DNA from 2 places in the Promicromonospora sp. NPDC023987 genome. Region 1 is predicted to be linked to the other one. Evidence: riboswitches for the same ligand, from Rfam matches in the RefSeq annotation. Region 1 holds a riboswitch; the other holds the start of a gene.
What was found. A riboswitch is a leader RNA that binds a small molecule or an ion and turns the genes downstream of it on or off. The one in region 1 is predicted to bind S-adenosylmethionine.
Positions count from the first base shown of each region.

Region 2: linked by a shared signal. The riboswitch ahead of AB0F40_RS06845 (methylenetetrahydrofolate reductase) and the one ahead of AB0F40_RS18285 (aminotransferase class V-fold PLP-dependent enzyme) in region 1 are both predicted to bind S-adenosylmethionine.

Region 1 covers NZ_JBEZZF010000043.1:22,619-31,174, reverse strand. The annotation lists gene AB0F40_RS18315 (O-succinylhomoserine sulfhydrylase) at 1-978, opposite strand, end outside; gene AB0F40_RS18310 (rhodanese-like domain-containing protein) at 975-1,424, opposite strand; gene AB0F40_RS18305 (DUF4143 domain-containing protein) at 1,778-3,049, shown strand; gene AB0F40_RS18300 (aminoglycoside phosphotransferase family protein) at 3,081-3,839, shown strand; gene AB0F40_RS18295 (glycosyltransferase) at 3,905-5,116, opposite strand; gene AB0F40_RS18290 (MarR family transcriptional regulator) at 5,113-5,559, opposite strand; SAM riboswitch class IV at 5,684-5,797, shown strand; gene AB0F40_RS18285 (aminotransferase class V-fold PLP-dependent enzyme) at 5,830-7,260, shown strand; gene AB0F40_RS18280 (amidase) at 7,280-8,556, opposite strand, start outside.
Region 2 covers NZ_JBEZZF010000009.1:92,467-101,022, reverse strand. The annotation lists gene AB0F40_RS06860 (LacI family DNA-binding transcriptional regulator) at 1-100, shown strand, start outside; gene AB0F40_RS06855 (sugar-binding domain-containing protein) at 230-2,104, shown strand; gene AB0F40_RS06850 (lysophospholipid acyltransferase family protein) at 2,256-2,900, shown strand; gene AB0F40_RS06845 (methylenetetrahydrofolate reductase) at 3,012-3,956, opposite strand; SAM riboswitch class I at 3,961-4,076, opposite strand; gene AB0F40_RS06840 (carbohydrate ABC transporter permease) at 4,159-5,082, opposite strand; gene AB0F40_RS06835 (sugar ABC transporter permease) at 5,082-5,957, opposite strand; gene AB0F40_RS06830 (extracellular solute-binding protein) at 6,003-7,247, opposite strand; gene AB0F40_RS06825 (hypothetical protein) at 7,450-7,668, opposite strand; gene AB0F40_RS06820 (phosphodiester glycosidase family protein) at 7,665-8,556, opposite strand, start outside.

The DNA.
Region 1 (8,556 bases):
GCCGCCGCCGCTCATCTGGGCGCGGGCGAGGTCGGCCTGTGGGTGCGAGTCGAGGAACGGGTAGCGCACGGCTCCCACGCCGGGGAGCTCCTCCAGGGCGTGCGCCACCGTGAGCGCGCCGGCACCCTGCGCCGCGATGCGCACCGGCAGCGTCTCCAGGCCCTTGAGCAGCGTCCACGCGTTGAACGGCGACAGCGACGGCCCCGTGTTGCGGATGAACGTCTGCACCGGTCCGGTCACGTACTCGGCGGAGCCGAGGATCGCGCCGCCCAGCACCCGGCCCTGCCCGTCGATGTGCTTGGTCGCGGAGTAGACGACGACGTCGGCGCCCAGCTCCAGCGGCTTCTGCAGCAGCGGGGTGGCGAACACGTTGTCGAGCACCACGGTCGCCCCGGCGGCATGCGCGAGGTCGACGACGCCGCGCACGTCCACGATGTCCTGCATCGGGTTGGACGGCGTCTCGAAGAACACGACGTCCGCCGGTGTCGCGAGCGCCTCCTCCCACTGGGACAGCACGTGTCCGTCCACGTAGTCGGTGCGCACTCCCCACTTGGCGAGGATGTCCTGGAAGATCACCATGCTGGACCCGAACAGGGCCCGGGCCGCCACGATCCGGGAGCCTGAGCTGACGAGCGCGGCCAGTGCGGTGAACACCGCCGACATCCCGGTCGCCGTCGCGTAGCAGGCCTCTGCGCCCTCCAGCAGCCGGATCCGCTCCTCGAACGTGTGGACGGTCGGGTTCCCGTAGCGCGAGTAGACGAACCGGTCGATGTCGCCGGTGAACGCGGCCTCGGCCTCCGCCGCCGTCTCGTACACATAGCCCTGCGTCAGGAACAGCGCCTCGCTCGTCTCCTGGAAGTCGCTGCGCTGGTGCCCGCCGCGCACGGCGAGGGTGGCGGGGCGGACGCCGCGGGGGAGCGGTTTGCGGCCGGACCCACCGGGGGTCGCGTCGGGCGGGAACGCTCCGGTGACGGTCACTTGGCGTCCTCCGTCCAGGGCAGGCCGGCGACCTTCCAGCCCTGCTGGTCGCGGACGCCGTCGACCCCTGGCGCCCCCTCGAAGCCCTCCAGCACGTTGTACGACGGCGCGATGCCCGCCGCGGTGGCGAGCCGGGCGGCGCCGATGGAGCGTTGGCCGGAACGACAGAGAAAGATGACGGGGCCGTCGGCGATGCCCGCTGCCTTGAGCTCCTCCAGGAACCGGGTGTTGGGGCGCCCGCCTGCCTGCACCCACTCAGCGAACACAGGCTGCTTGTGGATCGATGCCGTGTCGGGGACGCCGATCGCGCGCCACTCGGCCTCGGTGCGGACGTCCACGAGCGTGGCGTCCGGGTCGGCGGCGAGCAGGTCCCAGGCCTGCTGGGGCGTGATGTCGCCGGCGTAACCCTCGGCCAGCTGGGCTTCGATGTGCGCGGGGACGCTCATGGTGTACCTCCATCGGTCGTGGCGGTAGCACCCTCGACCGTCCTCGCTCTGCCAGGTCGACAGGGCGGGGGCGCTGGGTTGCTGCGGCTTCGTCGTGCCACGTCACTCGGCCGCTCGGGATGGTCGTTCGCGATCGTACGACACGTTGTCCGATGGGTGGGATGCCGTCTCGACAGGCGGCGTGGGCCCGACGGGATGTAAAGTTTGATCCCGACGGGATGTAAAGTTTGATCCCGACGGGATGTAAAGTTTGATCCCGACGGGATGTAAAGTTTGATCCCGACAGGAGGCCAAAGCCCAACTGTGCCCAATTGTCGCCGGCATGCTCGGCGCGTGACCGGGAAGTGTCAGAGATGACCTACACACCCAGAGCGATCGACACGCATCTCACCGAGATGCTCAACGGGTTGCCGGCTGTCTCGATCGAGGGGCCGAAGGCGGTTGGCAAAACGAAGACTGCTGCGCGGCTCGCGCAGACAACCATCCGTCTCGATCGTGGGAACGAAGCGGAGCTTCTGGCGCTCGACCCGGACCGCCTGCACAGGGATCCGACACCGATCCTCATCGACGAATGGCAGCTTATGCCGCAGTCATGGGATCTCGTTCGCAGGGCGGTCGACGATGGCGCAGGTGCCGGCGCGTTTCTCCTGACTGGCTCAGCCACGCCACGGGCGAAGATTCACTCGGGCGCCGGGCGGATCGTCCGCATTCGCATGCGGCCGATGTCGTTTGCCGAGCGGCAGATCGAATCTCCGACCGTCTCGTTCGCAAGTCTGCTGAGAGACGGGCCCGCGGAGGTCGGCGGGCGAACTGAGGTCGCGCTGGGGGACTATGCCGAGGAGATCGTTCGCTCTGGCTTTCCTGGCATTCGCACTCAACAAGGCACACACCATCGTGACGCCCTCGACAGCTACCTGGCACGGATCGTCGAGCACGACTTCAGCGAGCTTGGTCATGTGGTTCGTCGTCCGAAAGTGCTCGAGGCATGGCTGACGGCGTATGCGGCGGCAACGGGAACGACGGCGACATACGAGACGATCTTGGACGCGGCGACACAGGGGATCAGTGACAAGCCGACCCGTCCGACGACCGTTGCCTATCGTGACACCCTGGAACGGCTGTGGATCCTCGATGAGGTGCCAGCCTGGGTCGGAAGCCGGAATCGCTTAGCGTCTCTAACTCAGGTCTCAAAGCATTTCCTCGCGGATCCGGCGCTTGCCGCACGGCTGTTGGGAGTCGGGGCCGGCGCACTGATCGACAAGCCTCAGCCGGGAAAGATCGTAGTCCGGGACGGCACGCTGCTCGGTGCCTTGTTCGAGCACCTTGTAGCTCTGAGCGTCCGTGTGCATGCGGAGGTTGAACGAGTGCGCGTCCTACATCTGCGGACCAAGGGCGGCGAGCACGAAGTTGATCTCATCGTCGAGCGTGACGACGGGAAGGTGCTGGCCATCGAGGTGAAACTGAACCGATTGCCGAACGACAAGGACGTCAAGCACCTGCGTTGGCTGAAGGAGAAGCTGGGCGACGACCTTCTCGATGCTGTTGTCATCACCACCGGGCCGCTCGCATACCGTCGACCGCAAGACGGGATCGCGGTGGTTCCGTTGGCGCTGCTCGGACCGTGACAAGGCTGTGGACAAGTCTGTGGAGAAAGCTGTGGACGATGCTGTGGACGAGCACGAGCTGACCGGCGGAAACACCACCAGCGTCGTGCGGGTCGGCGACACGGTGCACCGCCAGGCCGGCCCGTGGGCGCCGACCATCCAGCGCCTGCTTGCCCACGTCCGGGCCCGCGGCCTGGCCGACGTTCCTGCGCCGCTCGGTTTCGACGAGCAGGGCCGGGAGATCGTCTCGTACCTTCCGGGCGACGTGCCCGGCTGGCCCGCCCCGGAATGGCTCTGGTCCACGGACGTCCTGGTGGAGGCGGGCTGTCTCCTGCGACGCTTCCACGACGCCACGGCCGGCTTCGGCCCGTCCGACGCCGTATGGCGCCTCCCCGCGACCGAGCCCGCCGAGGTGATCTGCCACAACGATGCGGCGCCCTACAACATGGTCTTCCGCGATGGTCGGCTCGTGGGCGTCATCGACCTCGACACCGCTTCGCCCGGCCCACGGGTGCGGGACCTGGCCTACCTCGCGTACCGGATCGCGCCGTTTTCGGGTGACGCGTTCGCCGGGGTCGGCTACGGCGTCGGGCACCTGGATCCGATGGCGCGGCTCGACGCGTTGACCTCCGCGTACGGATTCCCGTACTCGCGTGCCGAGGTGCTGGGCGCGATGGTCGACAAGCTGCACGACCTGGCCGGTTGGACCGAGGCACGGGTCGACGACGACGGCGGCCCGGCCGAGCTGCGCGAGCACGCCGCCATGTACCGCGCGGACGCACAGCGGATCGCCGCGACCGCGGGGGAATGAGTTCGGTCCGATGGGATGAGTTCGGTCAATTAACTGACCGAACTCATCCCATCGGACCGAAGTCATCATGTGGGCAAGCTGGCGATCCGCGCGACCGCGGCGGCGACGCCGTCCTCCTCGCCGACCTGCGCGGCCAGCTCCCGCGCCGCATCGCCCCTCGACGCCGCGTCGTCGATCGCCGCCGCCAGCCGGCCGGCGGTGAGCCTGCCGGTCAGCGGAGCGGCGGCGATCCCGAGCTCGTGCACGCGCCGCGCCCAGAACGGCTGGTCGCCCAGGAACGGCCTGACCACCTGCGGCACCCCGGCCCGGACGGCCGCCGCGACGGTGCCGACACCCCCGTGGTGCACGGCGACGGCGGTGCGTGGCAGCAGGAGGCCGTGCGGCGCCTGGTCCAGCACGTGGACGCTCTCCGGCACGCGCGACGGCCGGAGCGCACCCCAGCCCGTCGCGAGGACCGCGCGCCGTCCCGAGGCGTGCAGCCCGTCGAGCACTGCTCGCGTGAAGGACTCTGGGTCCTTGGCGAGCATGCTGCCGAACCCGACGTACACGGGCGGATCGCCGGCGTCGAGGAACCGGTCGAGAGCCGCTGGCAGAGCCTGGCCCTCCTCCGGCGGCAGGCTCCAGAAGCCGATGGGCGCGACCTCGGCCGGCCAGTCGTCGGGCGCGGGCAGCAGGTGTCGGCTCCAGGCGTGCAGGACGCCGTCGCGTGCCACGCGCTCGGTGAGCCCAGGCGCCGGGCCGGTCAGGCCGAGGGCCTCCGCCCGCCAGGAGCTGACCATGCGCCGGTACGGCGCCTCGACGGCGCCGGCCAGCCGCCAGCTCGCGCGGTTGAGGAACCGGGGCGGCCGGACCGGGCTGAGCGGGGACGGGAACCGTGCAGTCGGGCTGAACAGCGGGACGGGCAGCGCGGCGACCGACGGCACCCCCAGCCGGTCCGCGAGGTGGGGCGCCCCCAGCGACTTGGGTGCGTAGACGACGACGTCGGCGTCGCTGTCCTGCAGGGTGGCCAGGTCGTCGAGCCAGCGCCGGAGCAGCGGCAGTGCCGATCGGGCCGCCGTGATCGACGCCCGTGCTCCCTTACCTGCCACCTCCTCCTGCAGGGCGAAGATGCCGTCGTCGAGCGGCGCTACCGGGAGCCCGCGGGCCGCGGCGTCCTCGGTCAGGCGGCGTGGTGCGGCCAGCAGCGGCTCGTGCCCCGTCCGGGCGAGCTCGGCGGCGAGCGCCGCGAACGGCTCGACGTCGCCCCGGCTGCCCATGGTGACCAGGAGAACCTTCATCGCGAGGCCTCCCACTCGTCCAGCAGCGCGGGGAACCGGTCCGCCATGAAGGCGTACATGTCGCGCATGTTCTCCAGGCGTCGGCGCCGCCGCGGGTCGTCGCCCACTGCGGCGAGCCCGCGCGCGGCGAGCTCCTGGAAGGCGTCGAACTCCGCCATCTTGGCCCGGAACGCCCTGCCGAAGACGTCCTCGGTGAGCCGGTACCGGTCGCGGCGCTCGCCCCGTCGCCGGAAGCGCTCGACCATGCCCGCCTGGTCGAGCTGGCGCAGCGCCACGCTCATGCTGCTCTTGGCGACGGCGAGCCGTTCGCACAGCTCGGGTGCGTCGGCACCGTCGTCGTCCGACGCGAGCAGGTGCCCGACGACGCGGCCGGCGGTGCGGCTCAGGCCGAGCCGCTCGTAGAACAGCCCTGCTTCCTCGGTGAAGTCCTCGACGGTGCTCATGGTCCGAGCCTACTCCTTTGTTCGGGAAGTTCCGAACAAACAAAACGAAGCCACACATCCCGAGATGCGAGACGTCCGTCCCAATCGTTGACACGCCGCCCGGTCGGCCCGCAACATTGCGTCAGGTCATGAGCGCCAGCGCCAAGCCCCGGCTCGCTGGCCGGCAACCCTCCTTCCGCGGCGGGGTGCCCCGGGTGACGACTCGGCCGCGCGCACCCGCGTGCGGCAAGCGCGGGGGAACCCTCCCCCAGGACCGTGCTGGAGGACGCCATGTCTGCAACCACCCTCACCCACACCACGCTCACCGACGACACGGTGGCCGACGTCGCCCCGCTGCGCCCCGTGGTCGGCGGCGGGACACCCGTCCCGCTCGTGGACGGAACCCGGGTGCCCTACGCCAACCTCGACGTCGCCGCGTCGGCCCCGGCGCTGCAGGCCGTCGCCGACCGCGTCACCCAGGTGCTCCCCCTGTACGCGAGCGTCCACCGCGGCGCGGGCTACCTCTCCCAGGTCAGCACCGCCCTCTACGAGACGGCCCGGCGCACCATCGGCGCGTTCGTCGGCGCCCGCGAGGACGACCTGACGATCGTCACCCGCAACACCACCGACTCGCTGAACCTCCTCGCCGGCTGCGTCCCCGCCCAGCCCGACGGCGAACCCGGCCGGGTGCTGGTGCTCGACGTCGAGCACCACGCCAACCTGCTGCCGTGGCAGCGCGGCGCCGAGGCGACAGTGCTGACCGGCGGCTCCACCGTGGCCGAGACGCTCGCCCAGATCCGCGACGAGCTGGCCGCCGCGGCGCCGCACCGGCAGTTCGCGCTCCTCGCCCTCACCGGCGCCTCCAACGTGACGGGAGAGTCGCTCCCCGTCGACGAGATCGTCGCGGTCGCCCACGAGTTCGGCGTGCGCGTGGTGCTCGACGGCGCCCAGCTCGTACCGCACCGGCGCATCTCCCTCGGGTCGACCGGTGTCGACTACCTCGCCTTCTCCGGGCACAAGACGTACGCCCCGTTCGGCGCGGGCGTGCTGGTGGGCCGACGTGACTGGCTCGACGCGGGCACGCCGTACCTCGCGGGCGGCGGTGCCGTGCGGCGCGTCCGCGTGGCGGGCACCGACTGGCACGAGGGCCCGGCCCGGCACGAGGCGGGATCGCCCAACGTGATCGGCGCCGTGGCGCTCGCCGCGGCGTGCGAGGAGCTCGCGGCGCTCGCTCCGGCGGACGTCGTGGCGCACGAGAACGCCCTCCGGCGTCGGCTCGTGTCCGGGCTCGAGGCGATCGACCGCGTCGAGGTGGTACGGGTGTGGGCGGACGCCGTCGACCCCGTGGGCGTCGTGACCTTCACCGTGGCCGGTTACGACCCCGGCCTCGTCGCCGCCTACCTCTCCGCCGAGCACGGGATCGGTGTGCGCGACGGGCGCTTCTGCGCACACCCGCTGCTCGGCCGCCTCGGGTTCGACGCCGGTGCGGTGCGCGCCTCGGTCGGCGTCGGCACCGCGGGCGAGGAGGTCGAGCGGCTCGTCGCTGCCGTCGGCCGCCTGGTGGCGGACGGTCCGCAGGCCGGGTACGACGTCGTCGACGGGCTGTGGGTGGTGACCGACGACCCGCGGCCCGTCCCGGAGGGCTCCGGCCTCGCGGGCCTCCTGGCGACGGCGGCCCTGGGCTTCGACGAGGCCTTCGGCTGCCTCCCGGACGAGGGCTGAGAACCCCGTTCTCGACAGATCAGATCGGGAACGACGGGCGTGGCCGGAGGGTCGCCTCCAGCTGGGCTGCTAGGGCCAGCAGGGTTGGCTCGCCGCCCGGCCTGCCGATGATCTGCACGCCCATCGGCAGCCCGGCGGGCGCCTCGGCCGTCGGCGCCGTCCAGTGCGTCGGCACGGTGATCGCGGGCAGCCCCGCGACGTTGAGCATCGAGGTGAACGGCGTGTACTGGCACTGCTGCTCGAAGTTCCGCTCCGGGTCGCCGGCGTCGTACCAGCCGATGGGGCGCGGGGTGAGCGCGAGCGCGGGCGTCACGACGGCGTCGTACACGCTGACCTGGGCGACCAGCGAGCGCTCGTAACCGTTGAGCGTGCGCACCGCCTCGGCGAGCTGCCGCGCCGGGACCTGACGCCCCGACCGGATCAGCCACTGCGTCAGCGGCTCCAGCTTGCCGAGCGTCTCGGGGTCGTCGATCGGTACCGCCGAAGCGCCCCCCATCCACAGGGTCCGGAACGCCGGTGCGTACTCGGGCGCCTCGGCCAGCGCCATCTCGTCCATCGTGTGCCCCAGCCCGGCGAGCGCCCCCACGCCCGCGTCGAGCGCGGTCCTGGCCTCCGGCGACACGGTGATGGCGTAGAAGTCGTCCCACGCCGACGTGGTGGTCACCCCGATCCGTGCGGTGCCGCCGTCCGGCCCGCTCCTCCCGGTCAGCGGGTCGGGCAGCGTGGCACGCTGCGCGGCCGCCAGGTAGGCGCCCGCCTCGTACGACGGCGCGCGCAGCGAGAACGGGTGCGCGACGACGCCCCCGGCGCGCCTCGGGAGCATCGCCTCGAGCAGGAGCGCGGCGTCGGCGACGGTGCGCGCGATCGGCCCGTTCACGACCAGCCCGCCGAGCGAGTCGACGCCGCTGCCCGCGGGCAGGAGCCCCCGCGTCGGCTTCAGGCCGACGACGCCGCAGGCGGCCGCCGGGATCCGGACCGAGCCGCCGCCGTCGGACCCGGGGGCGAACGGGACCATGCCCGCCGCCACCGCCGCTGCCGCGCCACCGCTGGACCCGCCCGCGCCGCGGGTCAGGTCCCACGGTGTGCGGGCCGGCGGGGCCCCAACCGGCTCGGTGTAGGCGGGGAAGCCCAGCTCGGGCGCTGCCGTCTTGCCGAGGCTGACGATGCCCGCCGCGTCGAGGATCTGGACGATCTCGTCGCTCTCCTGAGCGGGCGGCAGGCCCGCGAACGCGCGGGACCCGAACCCGGTCGGCACGCCGGCGCGGTTCCACAGGTCCTTGTCGCCGGTCGGCAGGC
Region 2 (8,556 bases), on a different contig from region 1:
GGTGGACCGGGTCCTCGCCCAGCTCGAGGACTCGTCGATCGAGCCGGTCGACGCCGTCATGCCCCACCGCCTGCTGGTCCGGGAGAGCACCCGGGCCTGAGCCCCCGCGACGCCAAACCGGTGCCCCGCGGCGGGACACTGAGGCGTCTCCAGGTGATACAACGTTGCATTCCCATCGGAAGACGTGTTGAATCGCCGCGCACATGTCGTAGACGCAATGGAGCAGCTGATGACCTTCCTCGACCGCTTCTCGCCCGCGGGCGCTCCAACGGCCACCGCCGTGCCGCGCCCCGAGTACCCCCGCCCGCAGATGGCCAGGGACCGCTGGCTCAACCTCAACGGCACCTGGCAGTTCGAGATCGACTCGGGCGACTCCGGGCTCGAGCGCGGACTGGTCCAGCGGCCGCTCCAGAGCGAGATAGTCGTACCGTTCGCACCCGAGTCGGAGCTCTCCGGCATCGAGAACACCGACTTCCTCGAGGCCGTCTGGTACCGCCGCGAGGTCACCGTCCCCGCGGAGTGGTCCGCCGTCGGTGACGACCCGCACATCCTGCTGCACTTCGGCGCCGTGGACCACGACACCACGGTGTGGGTGGAGGGCACGGAGGTCGTGCGGCACCGCGGAGGGTTCACCCCCTTCACGGCCGACTTGCACGGGATCGCGGCCCCCGGCGACACGGTCACCGTCGTCGTGCGCGCCAGGGACACCCGGCACGAGCCGCAGGCCCGCGGCAAGCAGAGCAACCGCTACGCGAACTTCGAGTGCAACTACACCCGCACGACGGGCATCTGGCAGACCGTGTGGCTGGAGCCGGTGCCCGCGGCGCACCTGCGGCGCCCGCGGATCACGCCGGACCTGTCCAGCTCGGCGTTCGACGTCGTGGTGCCGCTGTCCGCGAACCGGCGCGGCCACACGGTGACGGTCACCGTGACCGACGCCGACGGTACGGTCGCGACCGCCACGGCACGCGCCGACCTGGACCTGGCGCCGGCGCTGCGCGTCGTCGTCCCCGCGGAGCGCCTGCGCACCTGGGGCCCTGGGGATCCGCACCTGTACGGCGTGGACATCGAGCTGCACGACGCCGACGGCACCGTCGTCGACTCCGTGCGCTCCTACGCGGGCCTGCGCTCGGTGTCGATCGACGGCAAGGCGATCCGGATCAACGGCGAGCCGGTCTTCCAGCGGCTCGTCCTGGACCAGGGCTACTGGCCCGAGTCGCTCATGACCGCGCCGTCGGACGCTGCGCTCGAGCGCGACATCGTGCTCGGCCTCGAGGCCGGCTTCAACGGCGCCCGACTGCACCAGAAGGTCTTCGAGGAGCGCTACCTGTTCCACGCCGACCGGCTCGGCTACCTCGTGTGGGGCGAGTTCGGCGACTGGGGCGTCAGCGGCTACGGCACGCCTGCGGACGGCCAGCGGCCGACGACGTCGTTCGTCGCCGAGTGGATGGAGGCGCTGCAGCGTGACCACTCGCACCCGTCGATCATCGGGTGGTGCCCGCTCAACGAGACTCACCAGGACCTGCACGACCGCATCACGCAGCTGGACGACGTCACCCGCAGCATGTGGCTCGCCACCAAGGTGGCCGACCCCTCACGGCCGGTGCTGGACGCCAGCGGCTACTCGCACCGGGTGCTCGAGACGGACGTCTGGGACTCGCACCTGTACGAGCAGGACCCGGCGAAGTTCGCGGAGCTGGTGGGCGGCCTCGCCGACGGGAAGCCCTACGGGAACGATCGGGACAATGGCACGCCGATCTCCCAGCCGTACGGCGGGCAGCCCTACTTCGTCAGCGAGTACGGCGGCATCTGGTGGAACCCCGAGACGGCGGCCGACGCCTCGGGCAGCTCGCCGGACTCGTGGGGCTACGGCCAGCGGGTCCGGGACGAGGAGGAGTTCCACGCTCGGTTCGCCGGCCTCACCGACGCGCTCCTGGACGACCCGCTGATGTTCGGCTACTGCTACACGCAGCTCACGGACGTCTTCCAGGAGGAGAACGGCGTGTACCGGTTCGACCGCAGCGAGAAGCTCGACGTCGACCGGGTCCGCGCCGTCCAGGTGCGTCCCGCAGCCTTCGAGAAGGGCAGCGACGAGACGTCCTGACGCCGCACCGCGAGCTGTCAGGCGGACAGGTCACCCGGGTGACCTGTCCGTCGGACAGCTCGCGGTCGCGTGGGCCCTTGCAGTCTCTTTAGTCTTTTTCACCACATATCACCCCGTCCACAGGGGCGCTTGAGGGGTGCACAATAGGCCGGTGACGTACCGGTTCCTCAAGCTCATCCTCTCGATCCTCGTGCTCGTGCTTCTGCGCCCGCGCGTCACTGGCCTGCAGAACATCCCGAAGCGCGGCGCCGTGATCCTGGCGAGCAACCACCTGTCGTTCATCGACTCGCTGCTCATCCCGATCATGGCGCCACGTCACGTCGCGTTCCTGGCCAAGGCGGAGTACTGGACGGGCAAGGGCATCAAGGGGCGCCTCTCCCGCTGGTTCTTCACCAAGATGGGCGACATCCCGGTGCAGCGGGACGACCCGCGGGCCGGGCAGCGCTCCCTCGAGGACGCGCTGGCGGTGCTGCAGCGGGGCGGTGCGTTCGGCATCTACCCCGAGGGCACGCGCTCGCGCGACGGCAAGCTGCACAAGGGCCACACCGGCGTCGCGTGGCTGGCGCTGACCGGCAAGGCCCCGGTCGTCCCGGTGGCGCTGCTCGGGACGGACAAGGTGAAGCCCATCGGCAAGATGCCGCGGTTCGCCCGGGTCGAACTGCACTTCGGCGTGCCGATCGACCCGTCACGCCAGATCGCGGCCGGCACCAAGCCCGCGCAGGCGCGGCGCGAACTCACCGAGCAGGTGATGCAGTCCATCCAGGCGATGAGCGGCCAGGAGCGCGCCGACACCTGACCCTGTGCCGACGCGTCCGGCTGCGGACTTCTTGTCGGCGTGCCCAGCGTGGCCCGTGGCCCGCCGAGCCGGTCGAGCCAGCCGACCAAACCAGCCGAACCGACCAACCGGTCACGCCGCCGCGCGGCCCGTCAGACCTACGCGTTCGAGCAGGTCGAGCGCCGGCCGGTGCTTGTTGAACGTGTAGACGTGCACGCCGGGTGCTCCGGCGTCGAGCACCTCGCGGGCGAGCGCCGCCGAGTACTGGAGGCCGTGCTCGTGCTGTGCCTCGGGGTCGACCGCGCCATCGGGCGCCGTGAGCCTGTCGAGATCACGCAGGAGGGCTGTCGGCGCGGCCACTCCCGTGAGCTCCTCGACGCGGCGCAGCCGGCGGGCCTCGGTGGTGGGCAGGATCCCGGCGAGGATCGGAATGGTGACGCCCGCCGAACGTGCCGCGTCGAGGAACCCCGTGTAGGACTCCGCCCGGTAGAAGAACTGGGTGATCGCGAAGCTCGCGCCGGCCTCCTGCTTCTCCAGCAGTCGCCGCACCTCCTGGTCGCGGGTGGTGCCGGCTCCGGGGTTGCCGTCGGGGAACGTCGCCACGGCGATGGTGAGCGGGCGGGTGGCGGCCCGCAGGGCGGCGCTGGCGTCGGCGGCGACGCGCCGCTGGTCCACCTGCGTGAGCAGCCGGACCAGGTCGACGCTGGAGCGCACCCCGTCCGGCGACGGACGCCAGTCGGGCTCGTCGCGCGGCGGGTCCCCACGCAGGGCGAGGAAGGACCGCACGCCTGCCTCGAGGAACTCGTCGATCACCTCGGACACGTCCTCGCGGGACGCACCAACGCAGGTCAGGTGGGCCACCGGGAGCACCGGCGTACCACGGAGCAGGGTGGCGAGCACCTCGCGGGACGTCGCCCGGTCGCCCCCCGCGGCGCCGTAGGTCACGGAGACGAAGTCCGGCCGTGCCGCCACGAGCCGCTGCGCCGTCTCCCAGAAGTTGGGCGCAGCCTCGGGCCGACGCGGTGGCATCAGCTCGAACGACACCGTGGGGCGGTGGGGGTATGCCTCGACAACCATGGTTGCTCCATCGAACCTGGCGTGAGCACCTTACGTCCACGCGCCACGGCTGCGGGGCAGGAAGTCTGCAGGTTGCTGCGGTGTCAGGGAGCCAGGACTCTCGACCGCTCTGGATGGGATCGCCACCATGCTAAGCGATTGTCCAGCACTGGGACAGATTTTGTCCGGCGGTCGAGACGCCCTGCTCCATCGTGCACCTGCGCTACTTCACCGACCCCGCCATCAGGCCGCCCACCAGCCGCTTCTCGATAGCCATGAACAGGATGATCACCGGGACGATCGCCACGATCGATACCCCGAACACGTAGTGCCACGAGGTCTCGTACTGGCCGACGAACTTGGTGAGCGCCACCGACAGCGGCTGGTTGCCCGGCGTCGACAGCAGCACCAGCGAGGCCGCGAACTCGTTCCAGGACGCGACGAACGTGAAGATGACTGCTGTCACTATGCCCGGCCAGACGAGCGGGAGGTTGATCTTCGTCAGGACGGCGAAGGTGCCGGCGCCGTCGATCTGTGCCGCCTCGTCGACCTCCTTGGGGATCGCCGCGAAGAAGCTGTGCATGATCCAGACCGCGAACGAGAGGTTGAACGCCGCGTTGACCAGGATCATGGCCGCCCACGTGTCGATGATCCCGATGGCGATGAACTCGCGGAACAGGCCGGAGGTGAGCACCGCCGGCTGGATCATCTGGGTGACGATCACGAGGAACAGGAAGACGAGCCGCCCCCGGAACCGGAACCTCGCCGTGTAGTACGCGGCAGGCAGCGCGACCGCGAGCACGAGCAGCGTGGCGCACAGCGAGATCACCAGGGTCGAGATCACGTTCTGCGCCAGCGGGGTCTCGGGCGTCGACCACATCGTGACGTAGTTCTCCCAGTGCCACTCCGTGGGGAAGTAGGTGGGATCGACCGACCTGATCTCGGCCTTCGTCTTCACCGAGCCGAAGAACATGATCAGGTACGGCAGCAGGAACACCACGACCACGACGAGCCCGGTGAACATGCGGAGCAGGACGGACCCGATGGGCACCTGGTCAGCGGTGTACTTCCGCACCCGCCGCCGGTTGTCCGACGGCGGACGGGTCGCCAGTCGCGGGGCCGTCCCCGATTCGGCGATCGCAGTCATCAGACCTCCTTGAGGGGGCGGACGACCCGCACGTACACGGCCACGATGACGATGACCACGAAGAACGCGATCACGGAGAGTGCACTGGCGAGGTCGATCTGCCGCTGGTTCTGCAGATACTTGAAGATCATGGTCATGATGGTGTCGGCGCTGTAGCCCGGGATGGATCCCGTCATGACCCGCAGGATCGGCAGCGAGTTGAACACGTTGATGATGTTGATCAGCACCGCCACCGACACCGCGCCCCGCAGCTGGGGCAGCACCACGCTGAAGTACGTACGCAGGCCCCCCGCGCCGTCGATGCGCGCCGCCTCGACGGTCTCGCCAGGGACGGACTGCAGCCCGGCGAGGATCGTGTAGGTGGTAAACGGCAGCGACACGAAGATCGCTACCACCATGGCCCACGCGAACGCCGTGACCGGGTGCCGGGTCCAGCCGTAGCCCTCGGGCGACGCGATGAGCCCGACGTCCACCAGGAACGAGTTGATGATGCCGAAGTACGGCTCGAGGCCGTAGTGCACCACCATCGTCGTCATCACGACGCTCGACGCCCACGGCACGATGACGGCCATGCGCACCAGACGACGCCCTGGGAACGACTTGTTCAGCAGCGCGGCGAGGGCGAGCGACCCCACCAGGGTGATGCCGACGACGCCGACCACCCACACGACGGTGCGTCCGAGGATCGGCCAGAAGTACTGGAAGCCGACCACCGTCGCGAAGTTCGCGAGACCTACACCCCCGTCGTCCAGCCCGCTCTGGCTGATGTCGCGCGTCGAGTTCCAAAACATGACGCCCACCGGGAACAGGACCACGGCCGCGATGAGTGCGACCGCGGGCCCGATCCACGGCAGGGCCTTCAACAGGTCCTTCACGAGGCTCCCCGCGCTTTCAGTTCAGCGTTGCGTGTGCGGCGAGCATCAGCCCGCGTCGACCTGCGCCTGGATCTCGGCGAGGGTGTCCTTCGCCGAGGAGTCGCCGGCGAGCTTTCCGAACAGCGCCTTGAACGCGGAGTCCGTGGCGTTCCAGTCCGGGTTGGTGCTCGGGTAGAACTGCGCGTCCGGCAGACCCTCGAGGAACGGGGCGAGCGCCTCGTCGTCGGCCAGCGGCTCCGAGCCGGACAGCGTGGTGGGGAGGAAGCCCTCCGCCTCGACCCACGGGACGTAGACGTCGGCCGAGTACAGGTAGTCGAAGAAGGCGGTGATGGCCTCCTGCTTGTCACCGTCGTTCTGGAACGCCATGAGGTGGTCGGCCACGCCCAGCGTGAACGGGCTGCCGTCCTTGGTGGGGATCGGGTGGATCGAGTACTCGAGCTCCGGGTTGTCGGACTCGATCTGGCCGACGCTCGGCGGCAGGCCGACCTGCATGCCGATCTTGCCCTGGACGAAGATGTCGAAGAGCGGGCTGCGGTCGGACGCACCGGCGTCGGCCTGCGTCGCACCCTCGTCGATCATCTTCTTGGCGAACTCGGCGCCCACGAGGTTCTCGGGGGTGTCGATGGTGATCTGCTCGGCGTCGCCGAACGTTCCGCCGCCGCCCCACAGCCACACAGCTGCCTCGGCCTGCGCCTCCTCGGAGCCGAGCGGCATGCCGTAGCCGGCCACACCGCCGCCGAGCTCCGAGACCTTCTTGGCCGACTCGAGCAGCTCGTCCCAGGTGGCGGGGACCTCGGCGCCCGCCTCCTCGAGGAGCGCGTCGTTGACGAACAGCGCACGGGACGACGCGATCCACGGCAGGCCGTAGGTGGTGCCGTCCACCTGGGCGTTCTCCAGGAACGTGGGCTGGAAGTCGGCGTAGGTCTCGTCGGAGGTGACGTCCTCGACCGGGTACAGCAGCTCTTCGGCGGCGAAGCCGGCGAACGGGCCGCCGTTGTAGATGTCCGGCGCGTCGCCGCCCTGGATCTTCGTCGCGATGACGGACTCGAGGTTGTCCCACGACTCGACCTGGAGGTTGACGTTGACGTCCGGGTTCGCTTCTTCGAAGCCGGTGATCACGTCTTCCCAGAGACCCTGGGTCGCGTCGGAGTAGCTGGGGACGAGCAGGTCGAGGGTGGCTCCGTCGCCGCTCTCTTCACCGCTCGACCCGCCGAACCCGCAGGCCGTCAGTCCCGTTGTCGCGGCAAGCGTGATCGCCATGATCCCGCCGAGCCTCTTGTACTGAGCCATTACCGTCCCTCTCCTTCGTGGTGGTGCAGGTCACGTTTGCACCTGCTCCCGAATCTGTCAACAGTTCTAACAAACCTGTGACCCAGGGGTGACATGGTGCTGCGAGGCCACCGCGAGAACCGGAAAAACGGCACCAAAAAGGGCCGCAGCGCGCGGCTGCGGCCCTTCTACGGGACGTCTGGAAACTGGTCGGCGAGGCCGCTCAGCGTTCGGTGGCGCCGATCATCGGCAGGCCGAACGACAGGCCGACGACGAGGATGCCGCCGACGAACAGATACGGCGACGACGCGTCGGCGCCGATGGAACCGATGGCCATCAGCGCGAACCCACCGATGAACAGTGCGAAGCACCCGAGCACCCGGACCAACAGAGTCGCCGTGGGCTCCTGCTTCTGCCTACGGGCCACCTCGAAATCACTCATGAGGCAAATCTACCGCCCTCTCGGCGTGCACTGACGGCCAGCTCGCCGACCAGCCCGTTGACCGTGACGGTCACGACGGCCTCACCGGCCCGCAGCGCCGTCAGCTCGTGCGTGTCCGGGTCGAGCGCGAACACCGCGCCGCGCGGGCAGCCGCGCAGAGCGGCGCGGCCGCTCCGCTCCGTGGTGCACACCCGCTCGCCACCCCAGGCCGAAGACACCGGCCACGCGACCGGCACCTCACGCGTCCCGTCCTGCGCGACGACGGCGCGCACGCCCGCCGACTCACCGACGTCGAGCGACCGGGGGCCGGAGACCGTGACCTGCTCGGCGCGCGTGTTGACCTCCCAGCTCAGCCACTGTCCCGGTGCCCGGACGCCCGACGCCGGACGGAGACCCAGCATCGACCAGCCGGTGAAACCGCCGTCGGACGGCGTGCTCGCCGGACTCTTGCCGGAGTTGCCGTTGATCAGGTAGGGGACGCCATCCTGTGTGCTCGCGTGGAAGACGCCGACGTGCGAGCCCACCGCGGCGATCGACTTGCCGGTCGTCTCCCGGAAGTCCTCGAACCAGCCGCGCAGCGTGTCGGCCTCGAGGCGATCGGTGAGCTGGCTGGCCTTGGTCGGCAGCGGGTCGTCCAGCGGATGGTGGGCGAACACCACGACGCCGGTGACCGAGCGGTCCGTGGCGGCGTCGTCCAGGGCGTCACGCAGCATCTGCACCTGCGCGAAGTCGGCGCCCAGGCGGCCGGCCGACGAGTCGAGCATGACCAGCCGCGTGGTCCCACCGGTGGTCGAGCCTGTCGAGACCCGGCCCGGCGTCGGCACGTCGAGCACCCGGGTCCGGTCACCGAACTCCTCCTCGAAGTTCGTGATCGAACCCCCCATGATC